Regions from separate parts of the Nocardioides houyundeii genome, predicted to be linked through region 2. Evidence: predicted binding sites of a transcription regulator. Region 2 holds the regulator's gene; each other region holds the start of a gene.
The links. The regulator LexA, encoded in region 2, represses DNA repair genes until DNA is damaged. The targets are predictions, from matches to a motif close to TCGAACANNTGTTCGA.
Positions count from the first base shown of each region.

Region 1: ruvC (crossover junction endodeoxyribonuclease RuvC) is a predicted target of LexA. The motif match lies at 1,234-1,249, and genes of this name have one in related genera.
Region 3: C0R66_RS16015 (HNH endonuclease signature motif containing protein) is a predicted target of LexA. The motif match lies at 4,010-4,025, and genes of this name have one in related genera.
Region 4: C0R66_RS06285 (DUF222 domain-containing protein) is a predicted target of LexA. The motif match lies at 4,941-4,956, and genes of this name have one in related genera.

Region 1 is NZ_CP025581.1:2,131,764-2,138,770, reverse strand. It holds gene pdxT (pyridoxal 5'-phosphate synthase glutaminase subunit PdxT) at 1-372, shown strand, start outside; gene C0R66_RS10280 (YebC/PmpR family DNA-binding transcriptional regulator) at 409-1,173, shown strand; gene ruvC (crossover junction endodeoxyribonuclease RuvC) at 1,274-1,819, shown strand; gene ruvA (Holliday junction branch migration protein RuvA) at 1,816-2,415, shown strand; gene ruvB (Holliday junction branch migration DNA helicase RuvB) at 2,459-3,487, shown strand; gene yajC (preprotein translocase subunit YajC) at 3,566-3,883, shown strand; gene C0R66_RS10255 (adenine phosphoribosyltransferase) at 3,904-4,443, shown strand; gene C0R66_RS10250 (RelA/SpoT family protein) at 4,533-6,767, shown strand; gene C0R66_RS10245 (DUF349 domain-containing protein) at 6,809-7,007, opposite strand, start outside.
Region 2 is NZ_CP025581.1:3,043,476-3,050,482, reverse strand. It holds gene C0R66_RS14585 (ATP-dependent DNA helicase) at 1-770, shown strand, start outside; gene C0R66_RS14580 (sulfotransferase family protein) at 764-1,495, opposite strand; gene lexA (transcriptional repressor LexA) at 1,552-2,280, opposite strand; gene C0R66_RS14570 (GNAT family N-acetyltransferase) at 2,388-3,179, opposite strand; gene C0R66_RS14565 (LysM peptidoglycan-binding domain-containing protein) at 3,545-3,925, shown strand; gene C0R66_RS14560 (hypothetical protein) at 4,056-4,334, opposite strand; gene nrdR (transcriptional regulator NrdR) at 4,841-5,314, shown strand; gene C0R66_RS14550 (vitamin B12-dependent ribonucleotide reductase) at 5,409-7,007, shown strand, end outside.
Region 3 is NZ_CP025581.1:3,322,120-3,329,126, reverse strand. It holds gene C0R66_RS16030 (sulfotransferase domain-containing protein) at 1-480, opposite strand, end outside; gene C0R66_RS16025 (acyl-CoA dehydrogenase family protein) at 726-2,738, shown strand; gene C0R66_RS16020 (winged helix DNA-binding domain-containing protein) at 2,748-3,929, opposite strand; gene C0R66_RS16015 (HNH endonuclease signature motif containing protein) at 4,068-5,360, shown strand; gene C0R66_RS16010 (hypothetical protein) at 5,460-5,696, opposite strand; gene C0R66_RS19650 (DUF6174 domain-containing protein) at 5,783-6,322, shown strand; gene C0R66_RS16000 (hypothetical protein) at 6,422-6,613, shown strand; gene C0R66_RS15995 (DUF2199 domain-containing protein) at 6,924-7,007, opposite strand, start outside.
Region 4 is NZ_CP025581.1:1,300,045-1,307,051, forward strand. It holds gene C0R66_RS06265 (PadR family transcriptional regulator) at 1-433, opposite strand, end outside; gene C0R66_RS06270 (ATP-binding cassette domain-containing protein) at 479-1,486, shown strand; gene C0R66_RS06275 (ABC transporter permease) at 1,483-2,343, shown strand; gene C0R66_RS06280 (WD40/YVTN/BNR-like repeat-containing protein) at 2,409-3,500, shown strand; gene C0R66_RS06285 (DUF222 domain-containing protein) at 3,548-4,846, opposite strand; gene C0R66_RS06290 (GNAT family N-acetyltransferase) at 5,003-5,485, shown strand; gene ilvD (dihydroxy-acid dehydratase) at 5,568-7,007, shown strand, end outside.

The sequences.
Region 1 (7,007 bases), 910 kb from region 2:
GCGGGGATGATCCTGCTCGCCGACCGGATCGAGGCAGGCACCCGCGACCAGGTGAGCATCGGCGGGCTCGACGTCACCGTGCGGCGCAACGCCTTCGGGCGCCAGGCCGAGAGCTTCGAGCAGGACCTGGACCTCGCGGGGCTCCAGGACCCGGTCCACGCGGTGTTCATCCGGGCTCCCTGGGTGGAGCAGGCAGGCCCCGCGGTCGAGGTGCTGGCGCGGGTGCAAACGGCCCCCGACGCGAGCCGGGACGCCGTGGGTAGGATCGTGGCCGTCCGGCAGGGTTCGGTGCTGGCCACGTCGTTCCACCCCGAGGTGGGTGGCGACGGGCGCGTCCACGGATTGTTCGTGGACGCGGTGCGCCGGGCTTGACCCCGCAGACCATCGCAGCGAGCAGAAGAGGGACTGATGTCTGGCCACTCCAAATGGGCGACCACCAAGCACAAGAAGGCGGCCGTCGATGCCAAGCGCGGCAAGCTGTTCGCCAAGCTGATCAAGAACATCGAGGTCGCGGCGAAGATGGGCGGCGGCGACCTCTCCGGCAACCCCACGCTCTACGACGCGGTCCAGAAGGCGAAGAAGTCCTCGGTCCCCAACGACAACATCGACCGCGCCGTCAAGCGCGGCTCCGGTGCGGAGGCGGGCGGCGCTGAGTACTCCACGATCATGTACGAGGTCTACGGCCCCCAGGGCGTCGCCCTGCTGGTCGAGTGCCTGACCGACAACCGCAACCGCGCCGCGATGGAGGTCCGCACCGCGGTCACCCGCAACGGCGGCACGATGGCGGATCCCGGCTCGGTGTCGCGGCTGTTCACCCGCAAGGGCGTGGTGACGGTGCCCAAGAGCCAGGAGTCCCGTGAGGTGACCGAGGACGACCTCCTGGAGGCGACGCTGGACGCCGGGGCCGAGGACGTGAACGACCTGGACGAGTCCTTCCAGGTGCAGTCCGAGGCCACCGACGTGGTGCAGGTGCGCACGGCGCTCCAGGCCGCGGGCATCGACTACGACTCCGCCGACGTGGAGTTTGTGGCCAGCCTGGAGATCCCGGTGGACGCCGAGGCTGCCCCCAAGGTCTTCAAGCTGGTCGACGCGCTGGAGGACCTCGACGACGTGCAGAACGTGTTCACCAACGTGGACGTGCCCGACGAGGTGCTGGCCGAGCTCGAGGACTGAGGCCTGCGCCCCGCGCGTGTCGCGGGTGGATCGGTCCCTCGTCGGGGGATAGCGTGTCGTGCGAACACACGTTCGACGAAAAAGGTGGCTCATGCGTGTCCTGGGGATTGACCCCGGCCTGACCCGGTGCGGAATCGGCATGGTCGAGGGCGAGGTCGGCCGGCCGCTGAGCCTGATCGACGTCAACGTGATCCGCACCAGTGCCGACCAGCCCGTGGCGCTGCGCCTGGTCACCATCGAGAAGGGCATCGACGCCTGGCTCGACGAGTACGCCCCCGACGCCGTCGCCGTCGAGCGGGTCTTCGCCCGCTCCGACTCCAGCACCATCATGGGCACCGCCCAGGCCAGCGGCATCGCGCTGGTGGCCGCGGCGCGCCGGGGTCTCCCGGTGGCCCTCCACACTCCCAGCGAGGTCAAGGCGGCGGTCTCGGGCAGCGGTCGCGCCGACAAGGCCCAGGTCGGTGCCATGGTGACGCGCATCCTGCGGCTGAGCGCCCCGCCCAAGCCGGCGGACGCCGCCGACGCCCTGGCCCTGGCCATCACCCACATCTGGCGCGGTGGCGCCCAGTCCCGCCTCGAGGAGGCGGTGGCCAGGCAGGCCGCCCGCGTCCGGTCCGTCACCACGAGCTCCAGGAGTCTGCGTTGATCGCCTTCGTCCGCGGCCGGGTCGCCGCCGTCACGCCACTGTCCGCGGTCCTCGAGGTGGGGGGCGTCGGCCTGGAGCTGATGTGCACCCCCGGCACCCTGGCCACCCTGCGCCCCGGCCACGAGTCCACGCTGCCCACCTCCATGGTGGTGCGCGAGGACTCCATGACGTTGTTCGGCTTCCTCGACGACGACGAGAAGGGCTGCTTCGAGCTGGTGCAGACCGCCTCCGGCGTGGGCCCCAAGGTCGCCCAGGCCATGCTCGCGGTGCTGACCCCGGACGACCTGCGCCGCGCCATCTCCTCCGACGACGTCAAGACGCTGACGCGGGTGCCGGGAATCGGTCAGAAGGGCGCGCAGCGGATCATCCTCGAGCTCCGGGACCGCATCGGCGCGCCCACGGGCTCCGGCGCCGCGGCCGGCGGCGTCAGCGCGGCCCAGCCCTGGCGGGACCAGGTCCACCAGGGCCTGCTCGGTCTCGGCTGGTCGGCCAAGGAGGCCGACAAGGCCGTCGAGGCGGTCTCCGACGAGGCCGGCGCCCAGCCCGACGTGGGACGCCTCATGCGGGCCGCCCTCCAGACGCTGAGCAAGGCCTGAGGTGGACCCCGAGGAGCTGCTGGCCGCCAGCGAGGAGCGGCACCTGCAGTCGCTGACCGCCGCCGAGGCCGAGGGGGACGAGCGGACCATCGAGGCGGCGCTGCGTCCCCGCACCCTGGACGAGGTGGTCGGGCAGACCCGCGTGCGGGACCAGCTCGGCCTGGTGCTGGAGGCGGCTCGGCAGCGGGGCCGGGCACCCGACCACGTGCTGCTCTCGGGACCGCCCGGCTTGGGCAAGACCACGCTCGCGATGATCATCGCGGCGGAGATGTCCACACCGCTGCGGCTCACCAGCGGACCGGCGATCACCCACGCCGGGGACCTGGCCGCCATCCTGAGCGGGGTGAACGAGGGCGATGTGCTCTTCGTGGACGAGATCCACCGCATGTCCCGGCCCGCCGAGGAGATGCTCTACATGGCCATGGAGGACTTCCGGGTCGACGTGATCATCGGCAAGGGGCCCGGCGCGACGGCGATCCCGCTGGAGATCCCGCCGTTCACCCTGGTGGGAGCCACCACCCGGGCCGGGCTGCTGCCCGGGCCGCTGCGCGACCGGTTCGGGTTCACCGCCCACCTGGAGTTCTACGAGCCGCACGAGCTCGACCTGATCGTGCACCGCTCCGCGGGGCTGCTCGGGGTGAACCTGACCGAGGGTGGCTCGGCGGAGATCGCGTCCCGCTCCCGTGGCACCCCGCGGATCGCCAACCGGCTGCTGCGCCGGGTGCGCGACTACGCCCAGGTCCGCGCCGACGGGGTGCTCTCGCGCGAGGTGGCCCGGGTGGCGCTGGAGCTCTACGAGGTCGACGAGCTGGGCCTGGACCGGCTGGACCGCGCCGTGATCGACGTGCTCTGCCGGCGCTTCGCCGGAGGTCCGGTGGGGCTCTCCACCCTGGCTGTGGCCGTGGGGGAGGAGCGCGAGACCGTGGAGGAGGTGGCCGAACCCTTCCTGGTGCGCAACGGCTTCCTGGCCCGGACCCCGCGCGGGCGGGTCGCGACCGCGGCCGCCTGGGTGCACCTCGGTCTCACCCCGCCGGCCGGTGCGGGCCAGGACGAGGTGCTGTTCGACGAATGACCCCTGCGTAGACTCGTGCTTCGTGGCCGGCCTGGAGGTCGGCCTCCCTGACACTGAGTTTGAAGAGGGTTGAGCACGTTGGAGCAGTACGTCTCGTGGCTGTCACTGGCAGCGATCGCCTTGGTCTTCTGGCTGCTGATCGTGCGTCCCGCGTCGCGCCGGCAGAAGGCGATCGCCGGGCTGCAGTCCCAGCTGAAGCCCGGTGACCGGGTGCTGCTGAGCTCTGGCATCTTCGCCACCCTCAGTGCCGTGCAGGACGACCGGGTCTCGGCGGAGATCGCTCCCGGCGTCGTCGTCTCGGTGGCTCGTGGTGCGGTGGCAGCGGTCGAGTCGACCAGCGCCGACACCGGCACCAGCGCCGACACCGGCACTGAGCCGACCACCCCCGAGGTGTGAGCGCCGTGGAGACCCCGGAGATCCTGCGCGCCCGTAGCGCCCTGGACAAGCTGGTCGTCGACGTCCAGGACTTCCCCACGCCGGGCGTGGTCTTCAAGGACATCACCCCGGTGCTGGCCGACCACGCCGCCTTCCAGGCGGTCGTGACCGCCCTGGCGCAGGCCGGACGGGACGCGGACGGCCGGCCGGTCGTCGACAAGGTCGTGGGCATGGAGGCCCGGGGGTTCATCCTCGCCGCCCCCGTCGCGCTCGCCCTGGGCGCGGGGTTCGTGCCGGTGCGCAAGGCGGGCAAGCTGCCCCGCGGGGCGCACGCCGAGTCCTTCGCCCTGGAGTACGGCGAGGCCACCCTGGAGCTGCACCACGACGCCGTGGCGCCAGGTGACCGGGTGCTGCTGGTCGACGACGTGCTGGCCACCGGGGGCACGGCGGCCGCCACCCGCCGGTTGGTGGAGACCTGCGGTGGCACCGTGACCGGGTTGGCGGTGCTCATGGAGATCGGCTTCCTGGAGGGACGGGGCCTGGTCAGCGACCTTCCCTGCACCGCCCTGCTGACCATCTGAGCCGTGACTAGACTGGTGCGATGACCGAGGAAAGCGCCCAGGCCCCCGAGCAGGAGCGCGCCTCGGAGGTCCCGGTATCGGCGCGCTCGATGCGGGCCCGCCTGGCTCGGATCGGCACCCGCACCAGCCAGCCCGGCAACCCGGTGCTGGAGCCGCTGTTCCGTGCGGTGCGCGCCAACCACCCCAAGGCGGACCTGGCGCTGCTGGAGCGGGCCTACCTGGTGGCCGAGCAGAAGCACGGCAGCCAGATGCGCAAGAGCGGTGATCCCTACATCACCCACCCGCTGGCGGTCGCCACGATCCTGGCCGACATCGGCATGACCGAGCCGACCCTGGTCGCGGCCCTGCTGCACGACACGGTCGAGGACACGCCGTACACGCTGGACGAGCTGCGCGCCGAGTTCGGTGACGAGGTCGCGGTGCTTGTCGACGGGGTCACCAAGCTCGACAAGGTCAAGTACGGCGACGCCGCGCAGGCCGAGACGATCCGCAAGATGATCGTGGCGATGGCTCGCGACATCCGCGTGCTGGTCATCAAGCTCGCCGACCGGCTGCACAACATGCGCACCCTGCGCTACGTCCCGCAGGCCAGCCAGGAGCGCACCGCCCGCGAGACCCTGGACATCTACGCGCCGCTGGCCCACCGGCTGGGCATGAACACCCTCAAGTGGGAGCTGGAGGACCTGGCGTTCGCCACCCTGCACCCCAAGATCTACGACGAGATCGTGCGGATGGTCGCCGAGCGGGCGCCGTCCCGCGACCAGTTCCTGGCCCAGGTCATCGACCAGGTCAAGGACGACCTGAAGGACTCGCGGATCAAGGCCAAGGTCAGCGGCCGGCCCAAGCACTACTACTCGATCTACCAGAAGATGATCGTGGGTGGCCGGGAGTTCTCCGACATCTACGACCTGGTGGGCATCCGCGTCCTGGTGGAGGAGGACCGCGAGTGCTACTCCGTCCTCGGGGTGCTGCACTCGCGCTGGAACCCGGTGCTGGGGCGGTTCAAGGACTACGTGGCGATGCCGAAGTTCAACATGTACCAGTCGCTGCACACCACCGTGATCGGCCCGGCCGGCAAGCCGGTGGAGGTGCAGATCCGCACCTTCGCGATGCACCGCCGCGCGGAGTACGGCGTCGCGGCCCACTGGAAGTACAAGGAGGACACCCGCAACGGGGTGGACACCGACCGCGCCGGCGACATGGACGACATGGCCTGGCTGCGTCAGCTCATGGACTGGCAGAGCGACGTCGAGGATCCGGGCGAGTTCCTGGAGTCGCTGCGCTTCGAGATGAACCGCGCGGAGGTCTACGTCTTCACCCCGCGCGGGGACGTGATCGCCCTGCCCGCGGCGGCCACCCCGGTCGACTTCGCCTACGCGGTGCACACCGAGGTCGGCCACCGCACGATCGGGGCCCGGGTCAACGGACGCCTGGTGCCGCTGGAGTCCACGTTGGACAACGGCGACGTGGTCGAGGTCTTCACCTCCAAGGCCGCCACCGCCGGACCGTCGCTGGACTGGCTCAACTTCGTCAAGTCACCGCGGGCCCGCTCCAAGATCCGGCAGTGGTTCACCAAGGAGCGGCGCGAGGAGGCCATCGAGCGGGGCAAGGACCAGATCGCCCGCCTGATGCGCAAGGAGGGCCTGCCGCTGAAGCGGCTGCTCTCGCACGAGTCCCTGACCCTGGCCGCGGTCCACTACCGGCTCCAGGACGTCTCCGCCCTGTACGCCGCCGTGGGGGAGGGCAACCTCTCCGCGCAGGCCGTCGTGCGCAAGGTGATCGACCTGCACGGAGGCGACGACGGGGCCGCCGAGGACCTCGCCGAGGGCGTCACGATCACCGGGCGCCGCAGCCGGGCCAAGACGCCCACCTCCGGCGACAGCGGGGTCGTCGTGGAGGGCAGCGGCGACGTGTTGGTCAAGCTCGCCAAGTGCTGCACGCCGGTGCCGCCGGACCCGATCCTGGGCTTCGTGACCAAGGGCGGCGGAGTCTCGGTCCACCGCCGCGACTGCACCAACGCCACCAGCCTGCAGAGCCAGGCCGAGCGCCTGGTCGGGGTGGAGTGGGCGCCGACGGGCCAGTCCACGTTCCTGGTCAACATCCAGGTCGAGGCGCTGGACCGGGCGCGCCTGCTCTCCGACATCACGATGGCGCTGTCGGACACGCACGTGAACATCCTCAGCGCCACCCTGCAGACCACCCGGGACCGGGTCTCCAAGAGCCGGTTCACGTTCGAGATGGCCGATTCCACGCACCTGGACAGCGTGCTGCGTGCGGTCCGAGGCGTGCCGGGCGTCTTCGACGCCTACCGGGTCACCCAGTAGGGACCCGGCAGGCGTCGCCGGTCACGACGCGCTGAGAGGCCTCAGCCGGAGAACTCCTCGGCGGCCTTGCGAGCCATCTCCAGGAAGGCGCGACGACCCTCGAGGTTCTCCTCCAGGTCGCGAACGGCCTTGTCGTCGCCGGCGCTGCGGGCCTTCTCCAGCCGGCCCTCGATCTCGGCGATCGCAGCCTCCAGCTTGCCGACGAGGTCGTCGGCCCGCGCGGACTTCTCCGGGTCGCTG
Region 2 (7,007 bases):
GCGACTTCAACACCGTCGCGGGCAGCGTCGGGCTCAAGCCGTCCGAGCGGATCGACACCGGTGCGCCCGAGGTCGAGGCCGAGGGTGCGCTGCCGTGGCAGGGCCTCGACGTGGGGTCGCCGTTCGACTACGGGCGCCAGGGCATCCTGTACGTCGCCCGCCACCTGCCGCCGCCGGGACGCGACGGGCTGGGCAAGGCCCAGCTCGACGAGATCGTGGAGCTGATCGACGCGGCCGAGGGACGCACGCTGGGGCTGTTCTCCTCACGGCGGGCCGCCGAGACCGCCGCCGAGGCGGTGCGCGAGCGGCTGCCGCACCTGACCACCCTGGCCCAGGGCGAGGCGCAGCTGCCGGAGCTGGCGCGGCAGTTCGTGGAGGACCCGCACACGATTCTCTTCGGCACGCTCAGCCTCTGGCAGGGCCTCGACGTGCCCGGCGAGACCTGCCAGCTGGTGCTGATCGACCGGATCCCGTTCCCGCGGCCCGACGATCCCCTGATGAGTGCTCGGCAGCGCGCGGCCGACAAGGCCGGGGGCAACGGCTTCATGCAGGTTGCGGCCACCCACGCCGCCTTGCTGCTGGCCCAGGGTGCGGGGCGGCTGATCCGCACCACCACCGACCGCGGCGTGGTCGCGGTGCTGGACCCCCGGTTGGCCACCGCGCGGTACGGCGGCTTCCTCAAGGCGAGCCTGCCGCCGATGTGGACCACGACCGACCCGCAGGTGGTGCGCAAGGCGCTGACCCGACTGGCCGGCGGCTCGGGTCAGTAGCCGAGGATCTGGTAGTCCCGCCGGTACATCGCCTCGACCATGCTGCGCAGCGAGTCGGAGACCTCACGGGTGCTGCCAGGGGAGCCGGTCTGGTTCTGGGCCACCGTCGGCACCGCCGGTGCGCCGACGCGGCGGCAGACCTCGGCGAAGTCCTCGTCGAAGGTCTCCAGACGTCCCACGAAGTCGACCTGGCTGAGGTCGATGAGCCGGGTCTGCAGCGCGAGGTGCTGGTCGGTGCCCGGCACCTGGCCGAGGTCCTGGTCGGCCACCCAGCGGGCGAACTCCTCGACGTCCTGCATCTTGCGGTGCGTGGGCTCGTCGAAGTGGAAGTAGTTCATGTCCACGACCTTGTTGTGCCAGGCCGAGACGAACCGGTCCAGCGGATCGCGGACGAAGGCGAACTTGAAGTAGTCCTCGAACACGTCGATGGGATAGCGGATCCGCATCGCGTGGTCCACGTCCAGGGGCACCCCATGGGTGGTGAAGTGGTGGCGGATCGTGCGGGTGGCCACCTTGGCCACTCGGAACCAGATGAACCGGTGCTCGTGGCCCACGGTGAGGTTGTAGCTCAACGGGGAGAGGCGGCGGGACGCGCCGCTGTGGCGGTCCAGTTCCTTGAGGAGCGTCTGGCTCTCGTCGGTCAGCTTGAACCGGTCGTCAGGCTTGGTGCGGAACTGCTCGGAGGAGAGGTCGGCGGGTTCGGCATCTCGTCGGCTTCGTCGCACCGCCGTGAGATTACACGACCCGCCGCCTCGTCTCCGGAGTGGCGAGGGCCCCTGGCTCAGACCCGTCGCAGGACCGCGGTGACCTTGCCCAGGATGGTGGCGTGGGTCCCGTCGATCGGCTCGTAGGCGTCGTTGTGGGGGAGCAGCCAGACCTGGCCGTCCTTGCGCTGGAACGTCTTGACCGTGGCCTCACCGTCGATCATGGCGGCGACGATCTCGCCGTTGGAGGCTTCGGGCTGCTGCCGGATCACGACGTAGTCGCCGTTGCAGATCGCGGCGTCGATCATCGAGTCACCGGAGACCTCGAGCAGGAAGAGCGTGCCGTCGCCCACCAGCTGCTGCGGGAGCGGGAAGACGTCCTCGACGCGCTCCTCGGCCAGGATCGGGCCACCGGCGGCGATCCGACCGACGACCGGCACGTAGCGGGCGGCCGGCGCGGCGTCGCCGACACCGGTGGGGTCGAAGATCGTCTCCTCGTCGCTGCTCATGGCGCGACGGGCCGCCATCACCTCGGGCAGGAACACCTCGAGAGCCCGGGGCCGGTTGGGGTCGCGCTTGAGGAAGCCCTTCTCCTCCAGCACCTTGAGCTGGTGGGCCACGCTGCTGGAGCTGGTGAGGCCGACCGCCTGGCCGATCTCGCGCATGCTCGGCGGGTATCCACGCTGCTCGATCGCGTCCTTGATGGTGGAGAGCACCCGCTGCTGCCGCGGGGTGAGGCCGGTGGCGTCGGGAGGGCCGTCGGGCAGGGCCACGACCTTGCCCTTGGTCTCGCGCGGGTTGGCCATCCGGTGTCCTCCTGGTGTGGTGCGATCTCGGTGGTCTCACCGTAGTCGGCACCGGACCGGAGTTCAAACACCTGTTCGAACGGCGTGTTGCCTCGGCTCTGGTTGCCTCAGGTCTGCGGGTGCCACTCCCAGGTCACCACGTTGAACTTGGTGCGGAAGCCCAGGTCGACGTACACCTGGTAGCCCTCGTCGTTGGAGAGCACGGTGGCGGTCAGCGCCTCGGTGTGCGCGGCTCGGTTGAGCATGGTGGCGCACAGGGCCTTCGCGATGCCCCGGCCCCGGGCGTGCTCGCTGGTGCTGACGTTGGCCAGCATCACGCTGGTGCCGCGGCGGTGCATGGTGCTGGCGCCCAGCGGTTCGCCGGTGACCAGGCTCCGGGCGATGAAGAACTGGGTGTCGGCAGGGTCGAGGGTGTCGAGGAACTGCAGGTGCTCGGCCTCAGTGCCTCGGGGTAGGCCGAAGCCGGAGAACAGGATGGAGCTGACGGGTTCGAGGTGGTCGGGCCAGGCGACGTCGATGTAGACGTCGTCCGGGGTCCCGGGATCGACGGTCTCCTGCAGCGCCAGGTACATCGCCGGGCTCTCGCGAGGCACCATGCCGGCCTGCGCCAGGGCTGCCTCCAGCGCCGGGGTGGTGGTCTTGGGGGTGGTGACCCACCGGAACGGGAGTCCGCGCTCGAGGTAGGGCCCCAGGAGCGCTGGGACGCGGGTCGGCACGTCACGCGCCGAGATGCGCGCGTGCGTGATCACGTTGCCCGCGGGAAGAGGCAGGTGCGACCAGTACAGGAGTGCGTCCGGCTCGTGAGTGGTCTGGAAGACGGGGGAGAGGGACATGGCCTGCTGGAGAGCTTCGAGGTCTGCCTCGATGATCGCCATCGGCGTGGTCAGCGTGTCTCGCATGCGGGAGACGCTAGGGGGGCTGCCTAGACAGTTGCATGCCTCAAACTGATGACATCGAGGTGATCCGCTGGGCAACGCCGGCTTTGTGGTGCATTTTCCCCGCTTTCGCGGAGCATCTGCGCTCAGCGCGTGAGAACCGGGCGCGCTTCGAGCACGTCGAGGGGTCGTGGGGGGCCGCGACACGCTCGAACACTTGTTCGCACAGATGCTTGATTCATTCGAACATGTGCTCTAACTTCGTACATGTGTTCGATCGAACGTCTGATCGACTCCTCGTAGTCCAGCAGATCAGGACTGTCGGCGGAGATCACTAGACATGAGATCAACACAAGCCAACCGGCTGAACACTTCCCCCGGAGGTCCCCATGAGCACCATGACGCTGAACCCCACTCGCGAGCTTCGCCTCGGTCGTGACCTGCCTGTGGCAGCCCGTCAGGCGCCGGGGTCCACGGGTGTGCGCCTGACGCGTCGTGGGCGAGTGGTCGTGGTGGCCGCGATCCTGCTGACCGTGCTGGTCGCCGGGGTCTTCTTCGGTTCCCGCTCGGTCGCGACGGACGAGGCTGGCACGCCGGCACCCACCGAGGTCGTGATGGTGGGCCAGGGGGACACCCTGTGGGGGATCGCGTCGGAGATCGCCGTCGACGGCGACGTTCCCAGCGTGATGTCGGAGATCAAGCGGTTGAACGCGCTCGACTCCGGGATGCTCACCCTGGGGCAGAAGCTGCGCATCCCGCTCGCTGACTGACCCGTGCTGCGCGCCCGCGCGGCCCCATGGATCCACAACTGAATAGCTTCCACCGCTCGCTTCGACCCCGAGCGGTGGATAGGGGAAGACGAGGGGCGGGCTCACGCGCTGAGCCCGCCCCTTGAATTCGCTACTTGCGAGAGATCCGCCTTCCGCCCGGCGGGCGAGGTGCGGCCGGTTTCGGCGGCTCCGCAGTCATCTCGATGGTGTCGGCCGGGGTCGTCGCAGGGTCGCTCGGCGCCGGCTTGTTCGGCGAGGAGCTGAAGCCCAGTGCCGACGACAGGCGAGTGGCGAGCATCAGGCCCACGAAGAGACAGGCCGCGGCGCCGATGGAGGCGAGCACCAACAGTGCCCAGCCGCCGCCACTGCCCGACCTGGCGGCGCTGCCGAAGTCGATGGCGGCGTACACCAGGTACCCCCACGCGACGACGCAGGCGGTGATCCCCCGGCGTACCCCACGACCTTCGGGTCGATGGACGAGGCAGAACGCGTCGAGGAAGGTGTTGCCCGTCTCGATCCTGCCCGCTTGCCCGTCGCCACGCCGGCCATTGTGTCAGGCCCGGCCAGCGAGGTCGGTACCTGTTGCCCGGCGCGGTCCAGACCGATTTTCCTACCCGATATTGGGTCTGACCTGCACGTTTGTCAGAAGGCGCTCGGGCGTCGGAAACCCGTGGCCCCAGAAAGGCGGTTCCGCTTGCCAAGCGTTGTGCCAGGGACGTACGGTTACCACTACATCTAGTAGTTACACCGTTGTGGTTCTCCACATCTAGTCCACAGGGACCGGGTGGTTCGCCCACAGCACAGACAGTTTCATCCACAGGAAACAGGCCGTCATCCACAGGCGTTAACCCTGAGAGCAGGGTTTTACTGCTGTGCCCGGATGACGCCACACCGGGCCGAGAGGAGACACCCGACATGCACTGCCCCTACTGCCGTCACACCGACACCCGGGTGCTCGACTCCCGCGTCTCCGACGACGGTGGTCAGATCCGCCGCCGTCGTACCTGCCAGGAGTGCGGCAAGCGCTTCAGCACCGTCGAGCTCATGCAGCTGATGGTGCTCAAGCGTTCTGGTGCCACCGAACCCTTCACCCGGGAGAAGGCGATCCAGGGTGTGCGCAAGGCCTGCAAGGGCCGGCCCGTCACCGAGGACCAGCTCGCCTGCCTGGGGCAGGCGGTCGAGGACGCACTGCGCAGCGAGGGGTACGCCGAGGTGCCCGCCCACGAGGTCGGGCTCGCGATCCTGAGCCCGCTCCGCGAGCTGGACGAGGTGGCGTACCTGCGGTTCGCCTCCGTCTACCGCGCCTTCGAGAGCGCAGAGGACTTCGCCAACGAGATCGAGTGGCTGCGCGCAGAGCGCTCAGCCACCGCACCTCAGCCCACGGGCTGACCAGATACTGCCCGGCACGTCGTGGGGAAGCGGCGTGCCGGGCGCACCACAGCAGAGACCGATGCAACGACGCAGCAGTGACTGAGGAGAATTCATGACCGAGACGGTGAACAAGGGTGGTCTGAAGATGCAACGCGTCTTCAGCACCGAAGGCACCCACCCCTACGACGCCATCACCTGGGAGCGGCGCGACGTCGTCCAGACCAACTGGAAGACGGGCGACACCGTCTTCGAGCAGCGCGGCGTGGAGTTCCCCGACTTCTGGAGCGTGAACGCCTCCACGATCGTCACCACCAAGTACTTCCGCGGCGCCGTCGGCACCGACGTGCGCGAGTGGAGCCTCAAGCAGCTCGTCGACCGCGTGGTGAAGACCTACACCAAGGCCGGGATCGACAACGGCTACTTCGCGACGACCGCCGATGCGCAGGTCTTCGAGGAGGAGCTCACCTGGCTCCTGGTCAACCAGTACTTCTCGTTCAACTCCCCGGTCTGGTTCAACGTCGGCACCCCCTCCCCGCAGCAGGTCTCGGCGTGCTTCATCCTCAGCGTCGATGACTCCATGGACTCGATCCTCAACTGGTACAAGGAGGAGGGGTTCATCTTCAAGGGCGGCTCCGGCGCCGGCCTCAACCTCTCCCGCATCCGCTCCTCCAAGGAGCTGCTCTCCTCCGGTGGTACCGCGTCGGGCCCCGTCTCCTTCATGCGCGGCGCTGACGCCTCCGCCGGCACCATCAAGTCCGGTGGCGCTACCCGGCGCGCGGCCAAGATGGTCGTGCTCGACGTGGACCACCCCGACATCGAGGAGTTCGTCGAGACCAAGGCGCGCGAGGAGAACAAGATCCGCGCCCTGCGCGACGCCGGCTACGACATGGACCTGGGCGGCAAGGACATCACCTCCGTGCAGTACCAGAACGCCAACAACTCCGTCCGGGTCACCGACGAGTTCATGAACGCGGTCGAGAACGGCACCGAGTTCGGCCTGCGCTCGCGCAGCACCGGCGAGGTCATCGAGACCGTCGACGCTCGTGAGCTGTTCACCAAGATCTCCACGGCCGCCTGGGAGTGCGCCGACCCGGGTCTGCAGTACGACGACACCATCAACGACTGGCACACCAACCCCGAGACCGGGCGGATCACCGCGTCCAACCCGTGCTCGGAGTACATGTCGCTGGACAACTCCTCGTGCAACCTGGCGTCGCTGAACCTGCTGAAGTTCCTCAAGGACGACGACACCTTCGACGCCGAGCTGTTCGCGAAGGCGGTGGAGTTCATCATCACCGCGATGGACATCTCCATCTGCTTCGCCGACTTCCCGACCGAGCCGATCGGCAAGACCACCCGCGACTACCGCCAGCTCGGCATCGGCTACGCCAACCTCGGCGCGCTGCTGATGGCGATGGGCCTGGGCTACGACTCCGACGGTGGCCGCTCGATGGCCGCCGCCATCACCAGCCTGATGACCGGTACGTCGTACAAGCGCTCGGCGCAGCTCGCCTCGATCGTCGGTCCGTACGCCGGCTACGAGCGCAACGCCGACGCCCACAAGCGGGTCATGCGCAAGCACCAGGCCGCCAACGACCAGGTCCGCGTGCTGCACACCGAGGACGGCCGCGTCCACAAGGTCGCCACCAAGGCGTGGGCCGAGGTCATCAAGCTCGGTGAGAAGAACGGCTTCCGCAACGCGCAGGCCTCG
Region 3 (7,007 bases), 280 kb from region 2:
GTAGCGCATCGCCCGCTCGCCGGGGGGCAGCTCCAGGGGCAGGGTGCTGGGCCGGAACTCGGTGATGAAGTCCGACCAGTCGGGCCAGGCGTCGTTGCGGCTGCGGAGCATCGTCCAGTGGGAGAAGAGCCGCTCGATCGGGTCGCGGAAGACCGCGATCAGCGGCATGTCCGGCTTGTACGCCGCCATCCGCTCCAGCGCCCGGGGCCACATCAGGTAGACCGGCGTCGAGTCACCCACCATGCGGTGGATCCGGGCCCGCTTGGGCGCGGTGTAGTCGCGCTCGTAGTCCGGGTGCGCCCAGTCGTACTCCTCGTCGTTGAAGAAGTGCGCCTCCTTGCGCGGCGGGCGGCACACCAGCGGGTGCTGGGAGATGGTGCCCGACAGGGTGGAGGTGCCGGACTTCTGGGTCCCGACGATGGAGAAGTTGTAGGCGAGCCGTCCGAACGGGGTCTCCTGGTCGGCTCCGGTCGCGCTCACGCAGTGAGGCTACGACAGGACCACGTCGTACCCGGAGTGCACCACCCCCGAATCGAGCCTGCGGGCCTCGCGCAACCTCAAGTCGGTACGCAGCCCGGACGGCAGCGGCGAGGTCTCCTGGTGACTCCGCCTGCAACCGACGCACCTCCTCGTCCGCCGCGTAGCCGTCGAGCGACGTCAGTGCCGCGTAGACCAGCCTGCCCATGTGCCGACCCCCTCATCGCGCCGCAGGTACGGTTCTGCCCATGTCGACCGAGACTGCCGCAGAGGCCACCAACAGCGCAGACAAGGACCTCCAGGACAAGGGGTACCGCCAACCGGTGGTCGAGGTCGAGGGCCTGACACGCATCCTGGACGGGAAGTACGCCGAGGTGCGCAACCTGGTGCGCGACAACCTGGTCGACTACGCCGACATCCTCAGCGATGCCGAGACGCTGAGCAGCGACGCCTTCCGTGAGCGGGTCAAGGAGGTGGTGGTCGAGATGGCCGCCACCGGCCAGACCGGCATGGGCCTGCCGAAGCAGTACGGCGGCGGCGGCGACATCGGTGCCTCCATCGCGGCGTTCGAGACGCTCGGCCTGGGCGACCTGTCGGTGCTGGTCAAGGTGGGCGTGCAGTTCGGTCTCTTCGGCGGCGCGATCCTCCAGCTCGGCACCGAGGCGCACCACGACGCGTGGATGGCAGGCATCGTCTCCGGTGAGCTGATGGGCTCGTTCGCGATGACCGAGACCGGCCACGGGTCCAACGTGCAGGCGCTGAAGACGACCGCACGCTTCGACCCCGAGACCGACGAGTTCGTCATCGACACCCCCACCGAGTCCGCGCGCAAGGACTACATCGGCAACGCGGCCAGGCACGCCGAGCTCGCGGTGGTCTTCGCCCAGCTCGAGGTGGCCGGGACCTCCCACGGGGTGCACGCGTTCGTCGTACCGGTCCGCGTCGACGGCCGGCCGGCGCCCGGCGTGCGCATCGAGGACTGCGGGCCCAAGATGGGCCTCAATGGCGTCGACAACGGCCGCTTCTGGTTCGATCGCGTGCGCATCCCGCGCACCAACCTGCTCAACCGGTTCGCCGACGTCAGCCCCGAAGGGGTGTACTCCAGCCCCATCGAGAGCGCCAACCGGCGGTTCTTCACCATGCTCGGCACCCTGGTCCAGGGCCGGGTCTCGGTCGGCGGCGCCGCCATCAACGCGGCCAAGGTCGCGATGGCCATCGCCATCCGGTACGGCGACCAGCGTCGCCAGTTCGAGGCTGCCGACCCGGGGACCGAGCAGCTGCTCCTGGACTACGGCATGCACCAGCGCCGGCTGCTGCCGCTGCTGGCCCGCACCTACGCGATGCACTTCGCCCAGGAGGTGGTGGCCGGACAGCTGCACGACGTCTTCTCCGGCATCACCGACAACGAGGAGGCCCGGCGCAAGCTGGAGTCCGCGGCCGCCGGCACCAAGGCGCTCGGCACCTGGCACGCGACCCGCACCATCCAGGAGTGCCGCGAGGCCTGCGGCGGCGCCGGCTATCTCTCCACCAACCGCTTCCAGGCGCTCAAGGCCGACACGGACGTCTTCACCACCTTCGAGGGCGACAACCACGTGCTGCTGCAGCTGGTGGCCAAGGGCCTGCTCACCGACTACTCCGGCGAGTTCGAGGAGATGGACCAGTTCGGCATGGTGCGCTTCGTCGCCGGGCTCGCGGTGGAGACCGTGCTGGAGAAGACCGCGGTGCACAAGCTGCTGGAGCGGATCAAGGACGTCCTGCCCGGCGGGGACGAGTGGGACCAGGAGGCCGGCCTGCTCGACCCGAACTACCAGCTGGCGATGCTGCGCTTCCGCGAGGAGCACATGCTGGGCGGGGTGGCCCGCCGGATCCGGGCCGGCGTGGCGGGCGGCGGCAACCCGGGCAACGTCTTCTCCGAGGTCCAGGACCACGTCATCGCCGCGGCGCGCGCGCACGTGGAGCGACTGGTGCTGGAGGCCTTCGTCGACAAGACGGCGGCGCTGCCGGACGGGGACAACAAGGTCGCGCTCAACCTGCTCTGCGACCTCTTCGCGCTGACCACCATCGAGGCCGACCGGGCGTGGTTCATGGAGCACGGTCGGCTCAGCATCTCCCGCTCCAAGGCGATCACCAAGGAGGTCAACGCACTGTGCCGCAAGGTCCGGCCGATCGCGGTCGACCTGGTGGACGCGTTCGCGATCCCGCGGGTGGTGCTGCGCTCGGAGGAGCTGCTGGCGCACGAGGCTGCGGGCGTCGACGGCTGACTCTCGCGGTCAGGAAACCAACGTCTCCTTCATTGCGCTGGACGGATAGACAGTGCTCACCCGGTGGCCCTCGAGCCAGGTGGTGAGCCGTTCCGCCTCCCGATCCAGCGCGGTGCGGGTGTCGGCGCCGACGTCCTCAAGCAGGTTGATCACCACGACGCCGTCCGGGTCCTGCACCCAGCAGCCCACGATCCGGCCGTCCAGCCAGACGGTCGTCCCCGCGTTGCCGTTGGTGTCGAACAACAGCGGTCCGTGCGTGCCGAGGTAGAAGCTCCGTTCCTTCCAGCCCATCACCGTCGGGTCGAGCACCGGCAGCAGCGCACCCCAGGGCTCGACGTCTGGCTCCGGTTCGAGGTCGTCGGGCAGCACCCAGCCGGTGCCACCGCCGTCCAGCCCGACCTCGACCGCGGCCACGTCGGCGAGGGCGGCGCGCAGAGCCGACTTCGTCGAGCCCAGCCACCACACCAGATCGGCCTCAGTGCCGGGACCGAACGTCGCGAGCCAGCGCCGAACCAGCTCGGCGTACCCCTCTCGCTCCGTGGCCGGTGCGGGCACCTCGCCGAGCCAGGCTGCCATCGTGGTCCACTGTGGCCGGTTGGTGCGCCAGTGGCCGCCGTTGTGGCCCCGGACGATCTTCGCCTCCACCCCGAGCTGGGTGAGCAGTCTCGGTGCGATCGGGTTGTTGCCGCCGTACGACTTGCCCGGCGACATCTCGATCCGGCCGGCGAGCGCCGGCACCTCCTCGCGGAGCCGTTGCGCGGAGCGCTCGACACCGTCCGCGAGCTGGGCGAGCGCGGCCCTCTCGGCGGCCTCGACCCAGGCGGCACCGTCCTCGGTGAGCCCGCCGAGCTGGGCGTCCTTGGCGAGACGGACCCGATGGGCGGCGGCCACCCGCGCCGATGCGCTTCCCCAGGCTGCGGGCAGCAGGTCCCGGGGGAAGACGAACAGGGTGCGACGCATCGCGACCTGCTTGACCAGGGTGCGGTCCTGGTACAGCGCACGGTCGACGTCCTCGACCCTGAGCCCGTCGACGCGGGCCCAGAGGGAGAGGTAGACGCTCGGCGACTCCGTGGCATGCAGGACCGTCATGGCTCGCGTCGCTGCCTCAGCGCTCTCGACGCGATGGCCAGGTGCCAGCGCGTGGCGGCGGGCGAGCCGACGCCGACGTTCGCTGTCGGTCACGTGGCGCATGGGCATCATCCTGTCGCAGACCACTGAGCGCGGCGCATCCTAGGGCGCGGCAGCTGCTAGGGAAGGTCCCCTTCTTGCGTCCGAACGTCTGCTCGAATATTGGTCAGAACTGTCGGAGGTCGAGCGTAGATTCTGGTCATGAGCTGGTCCGTGACCCCCGAAGAGTCCCACCCCATCCTGGGGTGCGCGGCGGTCATCGACCGGGCCCTGGACGAGGTGGCCGCGCTCGACCCGATGTTCATGGGCGTGGCCGCCCAGCGCGAGGCGTTGCTGCTCCTGGACCGGTTGACGTCGCGGGTGACGGCGCTGCAGACCCGGGTCATCGCGGCCTCCGGCGAGGTGGCGGCCGCCGAGGGGCACCGTGACGTGGCGTCCTGGATGACCCACCGCACTCGGCGGGACCGAGCCCATCACCGCCGGTTGCAGCGCCTCGCGCGGGACTGCGACGAGCGGTGGCACGACCTGGGCGCCGCGCTGCAGACCGGCGCGGTGAACACCGACCAGGGGCACGTGATCGCACGGGCGCTCGGCGACCTCGACCGCACGATGGGCGACCTGGCTGCCGACGCTCGGGTGGCGCCGCCGGTGACCGCGGACAGACGTGCCGAGGTCCTCGCCTTGGCACAGGCCCACCTGCTCGAGCAGGCCGCCGTATTCGGGCCTCGTGAGCTGGCCCGGCTCGGCGCTCGGATCCTGCACGTCATCGCCCCGCACCTCGACGAGGATGCCGAGGGCCGGAGACTGGCCGACCAGGACCGGCATGCCCGTCGGGTCACGTCCCTGAGCACCCGCGACCTGGGCGACGGCACCACGCTGGTGAAGGCACGCGTCCCCGCCCACGTCGCCACCCGTCTGGTCACCACTCTGGAGGCCTTCACCAACCCTCGCGGGACGGCGGGCGACGCCACCGGGGAGTCGGTGCCCTACGACCTGCGGCTCGGACAGGCGTTCTGCTCCCTCCTGGAAGGACTCGACCCCTCGCGACTGCCGCTGCACGGCGGCACCGCCACCCAGCTGGTCATCACCATCGACCTGTCCGACCTGCTGAAAGGTCTGGGCGTGGGCACCCTGGCCGGCGGGGAGACCATCAGCGCCGCGCAGGCCCGGCGCTTGGCGTGCACCGCCGACCTCGTCCCGGCAGTCCTCGGCACGAAGTCCGAGCCGCTCGACCTGGGCCGCACCGCCCGGCTCTTCTCCCCTGCCCAGCGCAGGGCCTTGGCGCTCAGGGACCAGCAGTGCCGCGCCGACGGGTGCACGATCCCGGCCACCTGGTGCGAGGCGCACCACCTGGTCCCCTGGTCCCGGGAAGGCGCCAGTGACCTCGACAATGCGCTCCTGCTCTGCTCCTTCCACCACCACCGCATCCACGACGACCGCTACCTGCACCAACGCCTGCCCAATGGCAACGTCCGCTATAGCCGGCGCAGATAGCGGACGTTGGCTACTGCCGGCCGGATGGCTAAGTGGGTGTGTCCCATTTGCGGACGAGACTGGACCGGCTGTGTCTACCGGACCTGCCGATGAGCGGACTTACTCGGGCGGTGTCAGTCGCTCCCTCGCCGCTGCTACGAGGTGGTTGTATCGGGGATCGAAGGGCTCTCGCAGTTCCCGCTCCAACAATGCGGACAGGCTCCACAGGGCCACCTGTTCGCTCTTGTGCTGAGGCGCAGTCACCTGTTCGGCATCCTCCCAGCGGTGCAGTAGTTCGAAAAGCACGAGCGCTTCATCGGAGGTCAGGGTGATGGTCACGTCACCGTTCTCAGTCATGCAGTCATCCTGCCGGAGGCAACCTCCGGACATGCCGCGTTGAGTGCGTCCTCACGTACGCGCTGTCGGGTACCCCTATCCGGCGGGTGGTCCCGCTGCCTCGAGTCCGTCTGGAACCCAGCACAGCTTGCTGCCGTCCCACGCACGTGAATCGAAGCCGCAGAACCACCACCGCACTCGTTGCCACCACAGCCGTCGGCGTCGCCACGGCCGTCTTGTGGGTTGCCTGGCCCGACTGGTCGGCCGGCCGCGCGCACGATGAGGCGCTGGCCCTGTGGGAGTCGAAGGAGCCCCGGTCCTACTCGTTCCACGTCTCCTCCTGCAGCGGCATGTGCTGGTCCTGTCCGGTGCGGATCGCGGTGACGGACGGGGTGGTCACCGGTGTGAACCACCTGGGAGACGAACAGTGCGGACAGGGATCGGCCGATCTCGAGAAGGTGCCCACCATGGAAGACATCTTCGCCCGGGCGGAGCGCGGCCGATCGGAGGACTGGGTCGACTCGTACGAGATCGAGTACGACCCCGTCTGGGGGTTCCCGGCCTCGATCGAGCTGAAGTGCCCGTATGGCACGCCCGACTGCGGGTCGGGCATCGAGGTCTATTCGTTGCGGGTGCAATCCCCGTAACGGCCTGCGACCGGGATCCCGTCAAAGGACGGACCCGCCCGTGACACGCGCGCCCTTGGATGGGGTGGTCACGACAGGCGTCGTGGGAAGGTTCGCGCTATGCGACGCTTTCTCTGCCTGGCCCTCTTGGGTGCGCTCACGTTGTTCATCGCGGGCTTTGTGCGAGGCGGCGAGGCGAATAGCGCTGACCCAGAACTCGTGCTCGGCGCCTTCTACGCGCTGGCAGGCATCGGATCGGTATGCATCATTGCCGCTGGCACAGCGCTCGGCATCTCCCTCTCGCGCGACTGACGAACGAACGCCCTGCCGCTGACCGGTCCTGGGTCAATGGAACAAGCAGCCGCTGTGGGAGTCGAAGGAGCCCCTGTCCTACTCGTTCCACGTCTGGTCCTGCAGCGGAATCTGCTGGTCCGGGTGCAATCCCCGGGGCGGCTTGAGACCGGATCCCGTTAACGGACAACTCGCGGGCGAACCGCTAGAAGATCGCCTGGAGATGCGAGATAGCCACCCGCGCGTCGGATCGCGGCCCCCGTTCGAGCAGCTTGATTGGTTGAGTCTTACCCCCGCGAGGGACGCACGGATCTGCCGGTGCCGATGACCCTCAATCGGGCAGAGCGGCCAAGACGATCTCGTGATCCCACTCATTCGCAATGACTGAGCGCAGCTCCTCGTCCTCGCTGTCCAC
Region 4 (7,007 bases), 1.7 Mb from region 2:
CGTCCGCCCCGCGAAGCGACTCGCGCACCTCGAGCAGGTCCGCCCGGGCGCGTGCCACGTCCTCGAGGTAGCTCTCCAGCATCTTCGTCAGGCGGCCTGGGTCCGAGAGGTGGCCGATCATCAGGCGCAGCGCCTGCGGGTGCTTGAAGATCGGGAACCCGGCAGCGGTGTCGTCCATCCAGCTCTCGAGCTCCCGGCGTCCCCGGGCGGTCAGGGTGTACGTCGTGCCGCGGCCCTGCCCGCGACGGTGCAGCAGGCCCTCGTCGGCCAGCCGCGCGAGCTCGGAGTACACCTGGCTCATCGCAGGTGACTGCCAGTAGAAGCGCAACGTGTTGTCCGCCCGTTGCTTGAGCTCGTAGCCGGTCAGCTCGTCCCCGAAGGTCAGCAGTCCCATCAAGGCGTACGAGGTGATCGGAAGGTCTTGCGCTGGCATGTGACAAGCGTACTATTCCTTTTAGGAAGAGATGGGGAGAGGCCTATGCGAGAGCACGATCAGTCCACGGGACCGGCCATCGAGGCGCTGGACCTGGTGAAGCACTTCGGTGAGACCGTCGCGGTCGACGGGGTGAGCTTCTCGGTGCCCACGGGCACGGTGCTGGGGCTCCTGGGCCCCAACGGGGCGGGCAAGACCACCACGGTGCGGATGATGACCACGCTCACCACACCGACCAGCGGTACGGCGCGGGTGGCGGGCCACGACGTGGTCGCAGACCCTCGCGGCGTACGGCGCTCGATGGGGCTGACCGGTCAGACCGCGACCGTCGACGAGCTGCTGACCGGGCGGGAGAACCTGCGGCTGATCGGTCAGCTCTACGGCCTGGACCGGGCCACGGTGAAGCGGGTCTCCGACGATCTGCTCGAGCGGTTCTCGCTCAGCGAGGCCGGCAACCGGGTGGTCAAGACCTACTCGGGGGGCATGCGCCGCCGGCTCGACCTGGCGGTCAGCCTGGTCGCCACGCCTCCGGTGCTCTTCCTCGACGAGCCGACGACCGGACTGGACCCGCGCAGCCGGGTGGAGCTGTGGGACGTGCTGCGCGAGCTGGTGCGCGACGGCACGACCCTGCTGCTGACCACGCAGTACCTCGAGGAGGCCGACCAGCTCGCCGACAACATCGTGGTCATCGACCACGGGGGGATCATCGCCGAGGGGACGCCGTTGCAGCTCAAGGACGCCTCCGGCAAGGCGGCACTGGTGGTCACCGTCTCCCACGCCGTGGACGTGGGGCGCGCCGCGGAGCTGATGCGTCGCGTGGTGCCCTCGGTCCACGTGGACGAGCCGGCCCGCCGGCTCACCGCGCCCGCCCAGGGCTTGGGAGACATCACCGAGGTGGCCGCCGTCTTCGACACCAGCGGCATCGAGCTCGACGACCTCGGACTGCAGCGGCCGAGCCTGGACGACGTGTTCCTGCACCTGACGGGGCGGCGTGCCGAGGACGGCGACGCCGACTCCGGCGAGGAGTCCGAGCTGGAGGAGGTGTCCGCATGAGCACCGAGACCGTGCGCCCCGCTGCAGGACCGCCTTCGTTGGAGCGTCCGCAGATCCACCAGACCAACCTGTTGCAGCAGTCCCTGGCCATCACCCGGCGCAACCTGATCCACATCAAGCGGATGCCCGAGATGCTGATGGACGTCACCGTGCAGCCGGTCATGTTCGTGCTGCTCTTCGCCTACGTCTTCGGTGGGGCCATCGCGGTGCAGGGGGCCTCGTCCGGCTACCGCGAGTGGCTGCTGGGCGGGATCATGGGACAGACGATCGCGTTCGCCTCCTTCATCGTGGCCGTCGGCCTGACCGCTGACATCGACAAGGGCATCGTGGACCGGATGCGGTCCCTGCCGATCCATCCCTCAGCGGTGCTGGTCGGGCGCAGCCTGTCCTCGCTGATCCACTCCAGCCTGGGCATCGTGGTGATGTCGCTGACCGGGCTCATCGTGGGCTGGCGGATCCGAGGCTCCTTCCTGGACGCGGTGCTGGCCTACGCACTGCTGTTGCTGTGGGGCTTCGCGATGGTCTGGGTCGGCATCCTGGCCGGGTCCTCCCTGCGCTCGGTGGAGGCGGTGAACGGCGTCATGTTCACCACGATCTTCCCGCTCACCTTCCTCTCCAACGCGTTCGCGCCGACCGAGGAGATGACCCCGTTCCTGCGCACCGTCGCGGAGTGGAACCCGGTGTCCTCCCTGGTGCAGGCGGTGCGTGAGCTGTGGGGGAACACTGCCGCCGCCCCGGCGGACGCAGCGCTGCCGCTGCAGCACCCCGTGCTGGCCACGCTCATCTGGACCGTGGCGCTCACCGCGGTGCTGGCGCCGCTGTCGTTGCGTGCCTTCCGCAAGCGGACGCAGCAGTAGTCGCTCGTCCGCTACCCCGGCGACGAGCAGCAGAGCGAGGATCGAGGATCGAGGGAGAGCACGAGATGACGACGACGCTGTTGCTGGTGGGGACCCGCAAGGGCCTGTGGATCGGCACCTCCGACGAAGCCCGTCGCGACTGGTCGTGGACGGGTCCGCACTTCCCCATGGAGGAGGTCTACTCGGTCCTGCTCGACGGCAGGGGCGTTCGCCCGCGGCTGTTCGCCGGCTGCTCGTCGAGCTGGTTCGGCCCGCAGGTCAGACGCTCGGACGACCTCGGGCAGACCTGGGAGGAGACCCCGAACGGCGCGGTCCGCTTCCCCGAGGACACCGGGGCGGCGCTGGAGCGGGTGTGGCAGCTGGTGCCCGGGGTGGAGGACGGGGTGATCTGGGCTGGCACCGAGCCGGGCGCCGTATTCCGCTCCGAGGACCGGGGGGAGAGGTTCGAGCTGGTGCGCGGGCTCTGGGAGCATCCCCAGCGGTCCGAGTGGGGAGAGGGCTTCGGAGGCCAGGCGTTCCACACGATCCTTCCCCACCCGAGCGACCCGGGGTCCGTGCTGGCCGCGATCTCGACCGGCGGGGTCTACCGCTCCGTGGACGGGGGAGCGAAGTGGGCTCCGGCGAACCAGGGGATCAAGGCCGAGTTCATGCCGGGGGACCGGCACTTCCCCGAGTTCGGGCAGTGCGTCCACAAGGTCGCGCGCGACCCGGTCGACCCCGCGAGGCTCTTCCTGCAGAACCACGGCGGGGTCTACCGCTCGGACGACGAGGGGGACTCCTGGGAGTACATCGCCGACGGGCTCCCCTCGGAGTTCGGGTTCGCGATGGTCACGCACCCGCGCAAGCCCGCCACCGCCTTCGTCTTCCCGATCGCCGATGCCGGCGCGCGGTGGCCCGTGGACGGTCACGCCCGGGTGTTCCGCACTGCCGACGGGGGAGACTCGTGGACCGAGCTGGGGTCCGGGTCCCTGCCAGACGCATACTTCGCCGCCGTGATGCGTGACGCGATGTGCGCCGACACCCTCGACCCGGCTGGGCTCTACTTCGGCGGTCGCAACGGGGCCGTCTGGGCCTCCGCCGACGAGGGGGAGACCTGGCAGGAGGTGCACAAGGACCTGCCCGACGTGCTGGTCGTCCGGGCAGCGGTGCTCGACTGAGCTGTCGGTTCGCCTGCGAGGTGACCGGTGCTCGGCAGTGGCCGCTCCTATCGTCTGCGGTGGAAGCGGTGCTCGCCGCCAGGGTGCTGGCGTAGGTCCCAGCCCGGGTCGTGGGCCCGACGATGATGGTGTCCACACGACGGAAGCCCGTTGCCCAGATCGGTCCGCCCGCCTTTGGACCACGCCAACCGGTGGTGGTGGATCTCGCACCAGGAGAACGGGCGCTCACACCCCGCGACCGCACACGAGTCATGGACCAGCGAGAGCGCCCGGCGTTGCGCGGTGGTGTGCAACCTGCGTTCTCGGCCCAGGTCCAGCGGTTCGGACCGTCCCCCCAGCACCGCCGAGACCAGCCCCGCCTCGCACGCCAACCGCCGGGCCTCACCGGCGGTGACCCGCACCCCGGACTCCAGCCGGGCCGCCCCGAGCCCGTCCAACAACCCCGCCAGGTCCACCGTGACCAGCACCGAGGCGGTCGCTGCGGCGTGCCCGGTGCTGGGCAGGTGCTCGATCAGCTCACACCATGCCTGCCCCTGCAGCTCGGGGAACGACACACTCTCCCCCACCCCCGCAGCGGTCTCATCGACCACCGGAGCCCCGGTCCTGTCCCGGCCCACCCGCCGCGGGCTGGTCAACCGGCCCAGCACCGTGTCCAACAACGACCCGTGCAGCTCCGGGACCCGGAACCGCCCCGACCACGTCCCGTCCCCGTTGTCATGCAACGACAGGTACGTCTCCACCTCGGCGCCCTTGCATTCCCGGGTCAACATCGCCTGCTCGTGCTCATCGGCCAACCCCGGGTCCACGGGGTCGAACATCCGCCGCGCCGCCTGCCGCAACCTCTTGGCGTTCATGCCCCGCCCCGACCGGGTCCCCTCCCCGGTGGCCTTGCCCACCAACACCTCCTCCGCGGTCGCGAGCTGCCCGGACGTGGCGCGGGCCGGGGCCTGCTCCGCAGCGTTCACGATCACCCGCACCTGATCGGCCCGCAGCCGGCCCGCCGCGAACGCCTCCCGCGTGACGGCGTACTTGGTCGCCAACAGCTCCCCCAACCGCACCCCCGCGGCCTGCGAGGCCCGCGTCGAGCCCAACAACCCCGCCCACCAGGCATCGGTCGCCGTCGCCGCCCCACCATGGACCGGGTCCTCGGCCACCCGCCGCGCCTGCGCCTCGGCGGAGAGCGCCAACCGCAACGCCGTGGCCTGAGACTCCAACCCCGCCACCTGCTCCAACGCCGCCGACAGCTCCCCGGTCCCCAACAACCCCGCCGACAGCGTCCCCGCCGCCGCCACACCCCGCCGCGCATCCGCCAACGCATCCACCACCAGAGACCCCCCAGGGGCCACCCCCGGCTCCCTGCACCGCGCTCGCTGTCATGCCTCCAGCCAACCGAAGCCCACCGACAACCAACGCTCTGGATCTCACATGACGGGACACTAAACAAAACTGTGTTCGATCGAGTCCGTGGCCCGACCAGTGAGGCGCTCCGGCACAATTCCCCCATGGAGCCGACGTACGACGCGACCGGAGGTGGGTCCGGGAAGGTCCTCGTGACCCGCATCGCGCCCCAGGGGTGGAAGCGTCTGCGAGACGTCCGCCTGGCAGCCCTGGCCGAGTCCCCGGAGATGTTCGGCTCGAGCCTGGCCAGGGAGCAGGGGTTCGACGAGGCGGAGTGGCGCCGACGAGCCGCACGCCCGGCCACCTTCCTGGCGTGCCGGGACGGGCTCGACGTCGGCATCGCTGGTGCCTACGAGCTCGACGGGGACTGGCGCCTGGCGGGCATGTGGATCGCCCCGAGCGTGCGTGGCACGGGTGTGGTCGAGGCCCTCGTCGACGCCTGTGAGTCCGTGGTGCGAGAGGCCGGGGCGACGACCGTGGCTCTCGGGGTGATGGCGGACAACTCTCGGGCCGGGACGCTTACCAGCGACTGGGCTACCGGTTCACCGGGGAGCGGAGGCATGTCCGCGACGGCCGGGACGAGCTGACCATGGCCAAGACGCTGCCTCCGGCGGCGCAGCCCTGAGACCAGCAGGAGGCGTGTCGTCGTCAAGACGTAGCCTTGCCGCCATGACCTCGTCCGACCAGACCGACCAGCAGACCGCCGCAAAGCCCGACATGAAGCCCCGTTCCCGGGACGTCACGGACGGGCTCGAGAAGGCCGCCGCGCGCGGCATGCTCCGCGCGGTCGGGATGGGTGACGACGACTGGGTCAAGCCGCAGATCGGCGTCGCCTCGAGCTGGAACGAGATCACCCCCTGCAACCTCTCCCTCGACCGCCTGGCCAAGGCCGTCAAGAACGGCGTGCACGCCGCCGGCGGGTACCCGTTGGAGTTCGGCACGATCTCGGTCTCGGACGGCATCTCGATGGGCCACGAGGGGATGCACTTCTCCCTGGTGAGCCGCGAGGTGATCGCGGACTCGGTGGAGACGGTGATGATGGCCGAGCGCCTCGACGGCTCGGTGCTGCTGGCCGGCTGTGACAAGTCGCTCCCCGGCATGCTGATGGCCGCGGCTCGCCTCGACCTCGCGAGCGTCTTCCTCTACGCCGGCTCCACGATGCCGGGCCAGGTCGACGGCAACGACGTCACGATCATCGACGCCTTCGAGGCGGTCGGTGCCTGCCTGGCCGGCAAGATCACCCGCGAGGAGGTGGACCGCATCGAGAGGGCGATCTGCCCCGGCGAGGGTGCCTGCGGTGGCATGTACACCGCCAACACCATGGCCAGCGTCGCCGAGGCCCTGGGCATGAGCCTGCCCGGCAGCGCAGCCCCGCCCGCGGTGGACCGCCGTCGCGACGGCTTCGCGCACCGCTCCGGCGAGGCCGTGGTCGAGATGCTGCGCCAGGGGATCACGGCCCGGCAGATCCTGACGAAGCCCGCCTTCGAGAACGCCATCGCCGTGGTGATGGCGCTCGGCGGCTCGACCAACGCGGTCCTGCACCTGCTCGCCATCGCCCGCGAGGCCGACGTCGACCTGACGCTGGACGACTTCAACCGGATCGGCTCCAAGGTCCCGCACATCGGCGACCTGAAGCCCTTCGGCCGCTTCGTGATGACCGACGTCGACAAGATCGGCGGCATCCCGGTGGTCATGAAGGCGCTGCTCGACGCCGGTCTGATGCACGGGGACACCCTCACCGTCACCGGGAAGACGATGGCGGAGAACCTCGAGGCGCTGGCGCCCAAGGGCCTGGACGGCGAGGTGCTCCGCGCGTTCGAGAAGCCCATCCACGCCACCGGCGGCATCACCGTCCTCAAGGGCTCCCTGGCGCCCGAGGGGGCCGTGGTCAAGAGCGCCGGGTTCGACGACACCACCTTCACCGGGACCGCTCGCGTCTTCGACGGGGAGCGGGCGGCGCTCGACGCGCTCACCGAGGGGGCCATCAAGGCGGGTGACGTGGTGGTGATCCGCTACGAGGGACCCAAGGGCGGCCCCGGCATGCGCGAGATGCTCGCGATCACCGGTGCCATCAAGGGTGCAGGGCTCGGCAAGGACGTGCTGCTGATC